Regions from separate parts of the Arthrobacter sp. KNU-44 genome, predicted to be linked through region 2. Evidence: predicted binding sites of a transcription regulator. Region 2 holds the regulator's gene; the other holds the start of a gene.
What was found. Region 2 encodes LexA, which represses DNA repair genes until DNA is damaged. Its sites were predicted from a motif close to TCGAACANNTGTTCGA; they were not measured.
Positions count from the first base shown of each region.

Region 1: a site for LexA is predicted at 2,671-2,686, ahead of ACSVHC_RS00250 (DUF6504 family protein). Genes of this name have one in related genera too.

Region 1 covers NZ_JBPXNG010000001.1:62,701-66,908, forward strand. The annotation lists gene ACSVHC_RS00240 (FRG domain-containing protein) at 1-1,441, shown strand, start outside; gene ACSVHC_RS00245 (hypothetical protein) at 1,505-2,197, opposite strand; gene ACSVHC_RS00250 (DUF6504 family protein) at 2,719-3,006, shown strand; gene ACSVHC_RS00255 (DNA polymerase III subunit alpha) at 3,010-4,208, shown strand, end outside.
Region 2 covers NZ_JBPXNG010000002.1:498,730-502,937, reverse strand. The annotation lists gene ACSVHC_RS03120 (ATP-dependent DNA helicase) at 1-1,929, shown strand, start outside; gene lexA (transcriptional repressor LexA) at 1,974-2,723, opposite strand; gene ACSVHC_RS03110 (LysM peptidoglycan-binding domain-containing protein) at 3,090-3,449, shown strand; gene ACSVHC_RS03105 (histidinol-phosphate transaminase) at 3,540-4,208, shown strand, end outside.

The DNA.
Region 1 (4,208 bases), on a different contig from region 2:
TGCCGGTGGGTTTTCAGACTTGGCGGAGGCAGCGAAGCGGTTTCAGGAGGAGCGGGAGCAGCTGCTGAGGAATGCCGGTGGGTTTTCAGACTTGGCGGAGGCAGCGAAGCGGTTTCAGGAGGAGCGGGAGCAGCTGCTGAGGAATGCCGGTGGGTTTTCAGACTTGGCGGAGGCAGCGAAGCGGTTTCAGGAGGAGCGGGAGCAGCTGCTGAGGAATGCCGGTGGGTTTTCAGACTTGGCGGAGGCAGCGAAGCGGTTTCAGGAGGAGCGGGAGCAGCTGCTGAGGAATTTCCCTGAGTTCTCCGGTGCATCGGAGCAGACTTTCGCGAGAACCTACGAGCGTCTTCGGGCAGGCTTCTCCAACCTTTCGGCTGCTCGTTCACTGCACTACCGCCCGTTGAAAAGTGTGGGCGCTCTGAGGACAACGGCATACTCAACTGAAATGACGACGTCCTCGACCTACTTCGAACAATGGGAAACGACGGTCGATAGCTTCGAGGAATTTCAGTCGGAGTCCGCGAAACTAATGGATAACAACCCAGATTTCAGTTTCCTGTGGCGTGGCCAAAGAGACGCTGACTGGCCGTTGCACAGCTCGCTGTTCCGCGAGCTGTGCAAGGTAAGAGGTGTCCGAGCCCCACATCAGGAACATCGAACAGAAGAGCCATTCCCAACCGAAGCGGACATGGTGAGAGCAGAGATGGTCATTCTTGGGCACATCAGGGAAAACTGGCGGTTTGACGACTCCAGCGCCATGTCCACCTTTGCCAGGCTTCAGCACTTCGGAGCGCCGACACGACTAATCGACGTTTCCAGGAATCCACTCATCGCAGCATGGTTCGCTACGGAAGCGAACGGCGAGACGGACGAAAAGGACTGCCGTATTTTCGCCCTGGCAACGTCGACTCTCCCGGAAGACAACGAGGAACGGTCGAAACAGAAGCAGAGCAGCAGGATTAGCCAGGCTGACGCCAGCTATGCGGTCCCGTTCTGGCACGTTATGGAGAGCGATGAAAAAAGGGGCGAGAGTCTATGGGGAACCGGAAGACTGCGCCGGTTCTGGATACCCCCGCTTTATGAAAGCCGGATATCGGCGCAGAACGCGGGTTTCATCCTGGACGGCGTGCCTCTGGACTCTCCGGATCTGGACAAGTACTTTCTGAAGCCAGGAGGCAAAGAACCATGGAAAATCGCGGATCGCTTGGCCGGCGGATCGATAAGCATCAGGTTCTCGCATGTCGGCAAACCAGTGGGTAGAAACCTAGCAAAACAGCTCCCGCCTACCTTCACGATCCGCATCACGGCGAAAGGCAAACGCGAAATACGGCGGATCCTGAACGACCGGTATTCATACAGCCACGCAACCATTTACCCCGACATCCAAGGAGCTGCGGAGGGCATAAGGTACGGATTGAAAGACCTCATAGCCGGAAACGGCTAAACTGCCCCGCCAGGATTCGGCCGTCATTTTCGACCGATTTCCAGTCGGATGATGTCGGTGGCTTTAGGGGAAGCACCCCGGATAGCCGCTCCTGATGCTCGCGAGGTCCGCGCTCGTAAGTGTTCCGCCTGGTTGGAATGGTATCTCCGCATAAGCGCAGGAAGTGTGGCTCCCATCGGTGGTGCTGCCTTGGCTGCTCGAGACGCACAGGTCCGCGAAGAAGCCACCATCTCGTACCTGTCCGCCGAGCGCGGCCGCGCAGGCTTTCTGTTCGGTCGCCAGAAGTGCTGCCTGGTCCTGGACCGCCTGCGCTGACGCCTGGGCCTCCGCAGCGGCCTGGGAAGCCTTTGCTTTGGCAGAAGCTTCGGCCGATGCCTGGGCAGCCTCCTGCTTGGACAAGTTCGCATCACACTGTTGGATCTGTTGATCTGCAACGGCCCGGGCCTGTGGCAGACTGACGCCGACATACTTGGACAGCAGGACATCAAGCTGCGGGTCCCCACCATTGTCCCCGCTAGCCAGGTAGTGCAAGACCTTGTTTCCTACGTCACAACGCGCATGCACCGGCGTGACAAGGCCGCTGCCCGCGTCCGGGGCTTGAGGCGTAGGAGCAGAGGGACCAATGACCGGACCCGTGGACGGCGAGCCGGGAGCGGACGTAGGTGCCATAGAGCAAGACGTCATCACCGCGATCACCAGCACTGCGGAGGCAAGGAATCGGGGAGTCTTGGCTCCAAAGCGGGTTGAAACGCCCATGTCATTGCCTCCGTGTGAAAATTCATCGCCAGCTTAGCTGGACGACATCGCATTCGGCCCGACTGTGCTCTGCGCAGACACCCCTAGTAGTTGTCCGTTCGGATAACTATCGTTTTGCTGCCCTCCGGAACAAGCTTCCGAGCTTCAGCAAGAGCCTGTTCGTAAGTATCGGCGGTGCCGCTGACTTTACTTCTCGCGCCGTCGCTAGCTTCCACGGTCAAGGTAACTTCCACTCAAGCATCCTATTCAGGCTGGGCCGGGCCATTTTTGGCCAACCGGTTGGCATGCATTCCCAACGCTAGCGTCCAGGACGAGGCTCAGGCCTTACCTCGCTGGGGTGCGGCTGTTAGCGCGTGGCAAAATGGCCCGGGCGTAGAGGCGACAACCACCACTGACCGACAGATACTCGAACTGAGGCGTCAGGCCGGTGATTCCTTGTCCTTCCTTCAAACTGTCGGTGGCGACACGTAGTGTCGAACGCATATTCTATTAATAGTTTTTCTGTTAGAAGGTGTGTTCTAGTGCTGGATGTTGATGAGCGTGTGGTAGTGCGGACCACTCCGGACGGCTGCCCTCTGGGTTTTGAGTGGCGGGACCGGCAGTACCGGAGCACGGAGACGCCTCTGCGGTTCTATACCCGGCGGCCGTGGTGGGTCGAGCAGTCCCGCGTTCAGAAGGGCATCGGTCCGCAGGTGCTCGAGACGGAGACCTGGCGGATCACCGCTGCCGGCCGCGGGCGCTCGGCGGAGCGGGTGTTCGAGCTGGTCCGCGACGACGCTGATTGGGTGCTGGCGCGCATCCTCGGATAGATCATGTTTGCTCATTTGCATGTTGCGTCGGCGTTTTCCGCCCACTACGGAGTGGACTGGCCGGACACCCTGGCGGCCGCGGCGAAGGCCGGGGGAGCGGACGCCCTGGCCGTGACCGACCGTGACGGGCTCTACGGGATCCCCAAACACATCGGTGCCTGCGTCGCGGCCGGGATCGATCCGATCCTCGGCGTCGAGCTCGCCGTCCTCGACGAGGACAGGACCGTGGGCGGGCGGGTCGTGGTCCTGGCCCACGGGCACAACCGGGGCGCCGGATATGCGGCGCTGTGCCGGCTGGTCTCGGCCGCCCACGCCCGCAAGACCGTCGCGGTGACCAGGGCGGAGATCGCGGCGCACCTTCTCACCGATGCCGGACCGGTGGGGACCGTGCTTCTCGGGCCGCTGTCCGACGTCGGACTCAAGGTCGGGGCCCGCGGTGACGGCATGGCACTGATGGAACAATGGTTCGCACACCTGCCCAGGGAAGCGTTGCGGGTCGAGGTCGTCTCCCACCTGTCCGCACCGGGGCTGCCGTTCAGCCACACCCACGCCACACGGATGCTCCGCCTCGCCGGCAGGGCCAACGTTGCCGCGGTGCTGAGCAACGCGGTCCGCTACGTTCTCCCGGACGGGGCGATCACCGCCGACATCCTGGATGCCGCCCGGGCCCTGCGGCGCCTGGACGAGACCGGGGTCCAGCCCACGGCCCAGGCCTGGCTCAAACCCGCCTCGATGATGAACGCCCTCGCCGCGGAGATCGCCGCAATCGGCCAGGCCGGTGCCGGAGCCGCGAAAGCGCTGTTGTCCGAGACTGAGGTGTTGGCGGACCGGTGCCGGATCGACCCGGTCGGCGATGCGGGCTGGGGTGTGCCGGTCATGCCCGAAGCCTCCATCATCGGCATCAGCGGCGACCCTCTCACCGTGTTGTGGGAACGGGCCCGGGCCGGGGTCAACACTCTTTACACGGGCGCTGATCACGCTGCTTTGGAGGTGGTGGAGTCGCGATTGCGGTTGGAGATGGACACCATCGCCGATCTGGGGTTCGCATCGTATTTCCTGACCGTGGCAGAGGTCGCCCGGCTCATCCGGGACATGGGGATCCGCTCCGCGGCCCGCGGATCCGGTGCCGGGTCCCTGGTCAACTACGCCCTGGGCATTTCGTTTGTGGATCCGATCCGCCACGACCTGCTCTTCGAACGGTT
Region 2 (4,208 bases):
CGGGCGATCGAGACCGGTGAACACCTCCTGGTCCAGGCTGGCACGGGCACGGGCAAGTCCCTCGCGTACTTGATTCCGCTGATTGCGCACGCGATGGAGAGCAACAAGCCCACGCTCGTGTCCACGGCCACCCTCGCCTTGCAGACCCAGATCGTAGGCCGGGATTTGCCGCGGCTCCTGGAAAGCATCAATCCTGAGCTGGAGCGCCCGGTCAGCATCGCCCTGGTCAAGGGCCGGGCCAACTATGTGTGCCGGCACAAGCTTGAGGGCGGGTTCCCCAGCGAGGAGCCGGCCGAGGGGCAGTTGTTCTCCCTCGGCGAGGACACGAGCGTTCCGCATCTCGCCGCAGCCATCGGCGGGCCTGCCTCGCAGCTCGGCAAGGAAGTGTTGCGGCTTCGCGAGTGGGCCGGGAAGACGGCGACGGGGGACCGGGACGAACTGATGCCGGGCGTGACGGACCGGGCCTGGCGCCAAGTATCCGTCACGTCGATGGAGTGCCTCGGGGCGCAGAAGTGTCCCATGGCGGAAGAGTGCTTCAGCGAGCTGGCCCGCCACCGTGCCGCGGAGTCCGACGTCGTGGTCACCAATCACGCGATGCTCGCAGTCAGCGCCTTCGAAGGCCTGGCCGTGCTGCCCGAATACGACGTCGTCGTGGTGGACGAGGCCCACGAGCTCCAGGACCGCGTGACCGGGGCTGTGTCCGGGCAGCTGTCCGTCGCGATGATCCATGCCGCTGCCTCGAGCGCCCGCAAACACACGGCCATCACTGTGGACGCCCTGAACGCCGCCGCGGACCGCTTGGAACTCGCGATCATCGGTGCGCCCTCGGGCCTCCTGCCCAACGGGCTCAATGACGATCAACTTGATTGCGTGGACCAGCTCCGGGAAGCCTGCCGTGCAGCGCTTTCCGACTCGAAGGGAGATTCGTCCAACACGGTCGACGGCGGACGCCAGCTCGCGCGCTCACGGCTGATGTTGATCCTCGAGCTGTGCGAACGGCTGCTCTCAGCCCGGGAAAACCGGGAAGTCGTGTGGCTTTCCCGGAACAGTACCTTCGATCCGCAACAGGGCTACACGGCGCCCGACGAGGATTCGCCTGCTCTTATCAATATCGCGCCGCTCAGCGTTGCCGGACGCCTCCGGGAAGGGCTCTTCGCGGGCCATACCGTGGTTTTGACCTCCGCCACCTTGGCTATCGGCTCTGCATTCGAGGCCACAGCCGGAGGACTGGGCCTGACTGGCCAAGGCGCCCCCAGCTGGACCGGCGTGGATGTAGGCTCGCCCTTCGACTACCCGAAGCAAGGCATGCTGTACGTCGCCAAGCACCTGCCCAAGCCGGGGCGAGGGACCTCTCCCGAAGCGCTTGACGAACTTGAAGAGCTCATCAAGGCCTCGCACGGCGGAGCCTTGTGCCTCTTTTCTTCCCGACGTGCGGCGGAGGAGGCGGCGGAAGCGATGCGCTCACGCCTGGACGTGGACATCCTGTGCCAAGGCGAATCGACCATGGCCGCGTTGGTGAGGCAGTTTGCCGAGGAGGAAGACACGTGCCTGTTCGGCACCATGTCCCTTTGGCAGGGCGTTGACGTTCCGGGCGGTTCATGCCGGCTGGTGGTGATTGACCGGATCCCGTTCCCTCGTCCGGACGATCCCCTGATGACGGCACGGTCCCGCGCAGTGGCGCAGGCCGGAGGCAACGGTTTCATGGCAGTTTCGGCAACGCACGCCGCCATCCGGCTGGCCCAAGGCGCCGGCCGGCTCATCCGCTCAACGGGGGACAAGGGCGTCGTGGCAGTCCTGGATTCGCGGCTTTCGACGGAGCGCTACGGAAACTTCCTGCGGGCAGCGTTGCCGCCCTTCTGGCCCACCACGGACCGTTCCGTGGTGCGCGGTGCGCTCGAACGGCTTTACGCCGAGTCAGCCAAGGCTTAAGGCGCGCTCTTGCTCACGCGGACCCGTCCTGGTGCGAGGACGTCCTAAAGGGAGCGCAGGACCGAGACGACCTTGCCCATGATGGTGGCATGGTCTCCCAGGATGGGTTCGTACTGCGTGTTCTGGGGGAGCAGCCAGGTGTGGCCGTCGCGCTGCCGGAAGGTCTTGACGGTGGCTTCGTCGTCCAGGAGTGCGGCCACGATGTCGCCGTTGAGTGCGTCGTTTTGACGCCGCACTACCACCCAGTCTCCATCGCAGATAGCGGCGTCGATCATGGAATCACCGGCGACTCTCAGCATGAAGAGCTCGCCATGGCCTACCAATTGGCGGGGCAGAGGCAGTACGTCTTCAACGGTCTGGTCCGCCAGGATGGGTCCACCGGCAGCAATGCGTCCGACGAGGGGGACCATGGCCGTGTCACTGGCACTCGCGAGTTCCGTGACGGCCAGTCCTCCCGCGCTGCGGAGTTTCGCCGGCGATTCAACGCCGGGTATGACAGAGCCGCCGTCCAGGGTCAACGGCATGAGGACTTCCATTGCACGCGGGCGCTTGGGATCGCGACGAAGATAGCCGAGCTTCTCAAGCTGCGACAACTGGTGCGTAACGCTGGACAAGCTGGCTAGGCCAACCGTGTCCCCGATTTCACGCATCGACGGCGGATAGCCATGATCGTTCACTGAACGTTGGATGGTCTCCAGGATTTTCTTCTGGCGGACGGTCAGGCTCTTGGGGGCCTTCTGCGGCTGCTGGCTCCGCGCTGAGGCCGGCCCGCTGCCAGTGGCTTTCGCTGCCATTTTCACCAACGCCCTTCCGTTCCGCCCGTTCGGCCCTGAGGCGCCTGCCGGGACTGTCGGCCTGAAATGTCAGACCCTCCTGTTGCACTGGTTCAGTGCTCTTCCTTCACTCAAACGTAGGGCAGGCACTGGCGTTTTTCAAACATTTGTTCTAGCGAGTCTCGACATCGTTCGTTGATAGGTGCTAAAAATGTCATAGCAAGGTTCGAATATGTGTTCTATAAAAGTGCTGCAGGATCCGGGTGTTCGTTCGAATCGTTCGAACAGATCAACTAATAACCGTCCTGCAAGCACTGACTGAAGGCAAGAATTGGCAGCCGCAACCAGAGATTCCGGAACGCGGCATTGTTCAGAAGGGCTCAGCTCATGTCCGCAATCACCATCACCCACCGGTCCGGCCGCAATACGGCACCGGGCCGGCTTCGCCTGACCCGCCGGGGCCGCATGGTCTTCTTCGGGGTCCCGGCAATGCTCGTGGTCGCAGTGCTGCTCAGCCTGGCGGGATTCCTGAATTCGCCGGCCAAGGCTGCTGATTCCGCCGCCGAGCTGCAGCCCACTTCAAGTACGAGCGTCACGGTACAGGTGGGCCAGTCCTTGTGGGGGATTGCGGGAATCGCCGCGCCTTCCCGGGATCCACGCGACGTCGTTGCCGAGATTATCCAGCTGAACAACCTTCAGGACGGCCACATCGTGCCGGGCCAGCAACTGTTCATTCCGGCCACTTAACACCAACGCTGACCGGGTTGGCAGGTCTCCGAGTCGGCGCCGGGCCGTCACAGTTTCAGGGCATCCGCCCCCGCACCTTAAACTGTCATGGTGAGTGACCAGCTTGAGCGACTTGACCGACTTCCCCTCCGGACCAACCTCCGCGGCCTGAGCCCGTATGGCGCGCCGCAGCTTGATGTTCCGATTTTGCTCAACGTCAATGAAAACACCCATGGCGTGCCGGCCGATGTCCAGGCGGCCATCACCGAAGCGGTAGCGGCAGCCGCCGTCGGACTGAACCGCTATCCGGACCGCGAGTTCACAGAACTGCGCGAGGCTCTTGCGGAGTACCTCGGTCACGGCCTTGCGGCCGAGAACATCTGGGCAGCCAACGGTTCCAATGAAGTTCTGCAGCAGATCCTCCAGGTCTTCGGTGGCCCGGGCCGGACCGCGCTCGGTTTCCCGCCCACGTACTCGATGTACCCACTGCTGGCCAGCGGAACCGACACGGGATACATCGCGGGAGTTCGCGCCGAAGACTATGGACTCGATGCGGCCTCGGCCGCCGCGCAGGTTCGCGAACTCAAGCCGAATGTCGTGTTCCTCTGCTCCCCGAACAACCCCACCGGCACGGGACTTGGCCTTGACGTCGTCGAAGCCGTGTACGAGGCCGGCGAGGCGAGCCAGACCGTGGTGATCGTGGACGAGGCGTACCACGAGTTCGCCCACGACAACACGCCCAGTGCGTTGACACTTCTCCCTGGCCGGGAGCGCCTCATT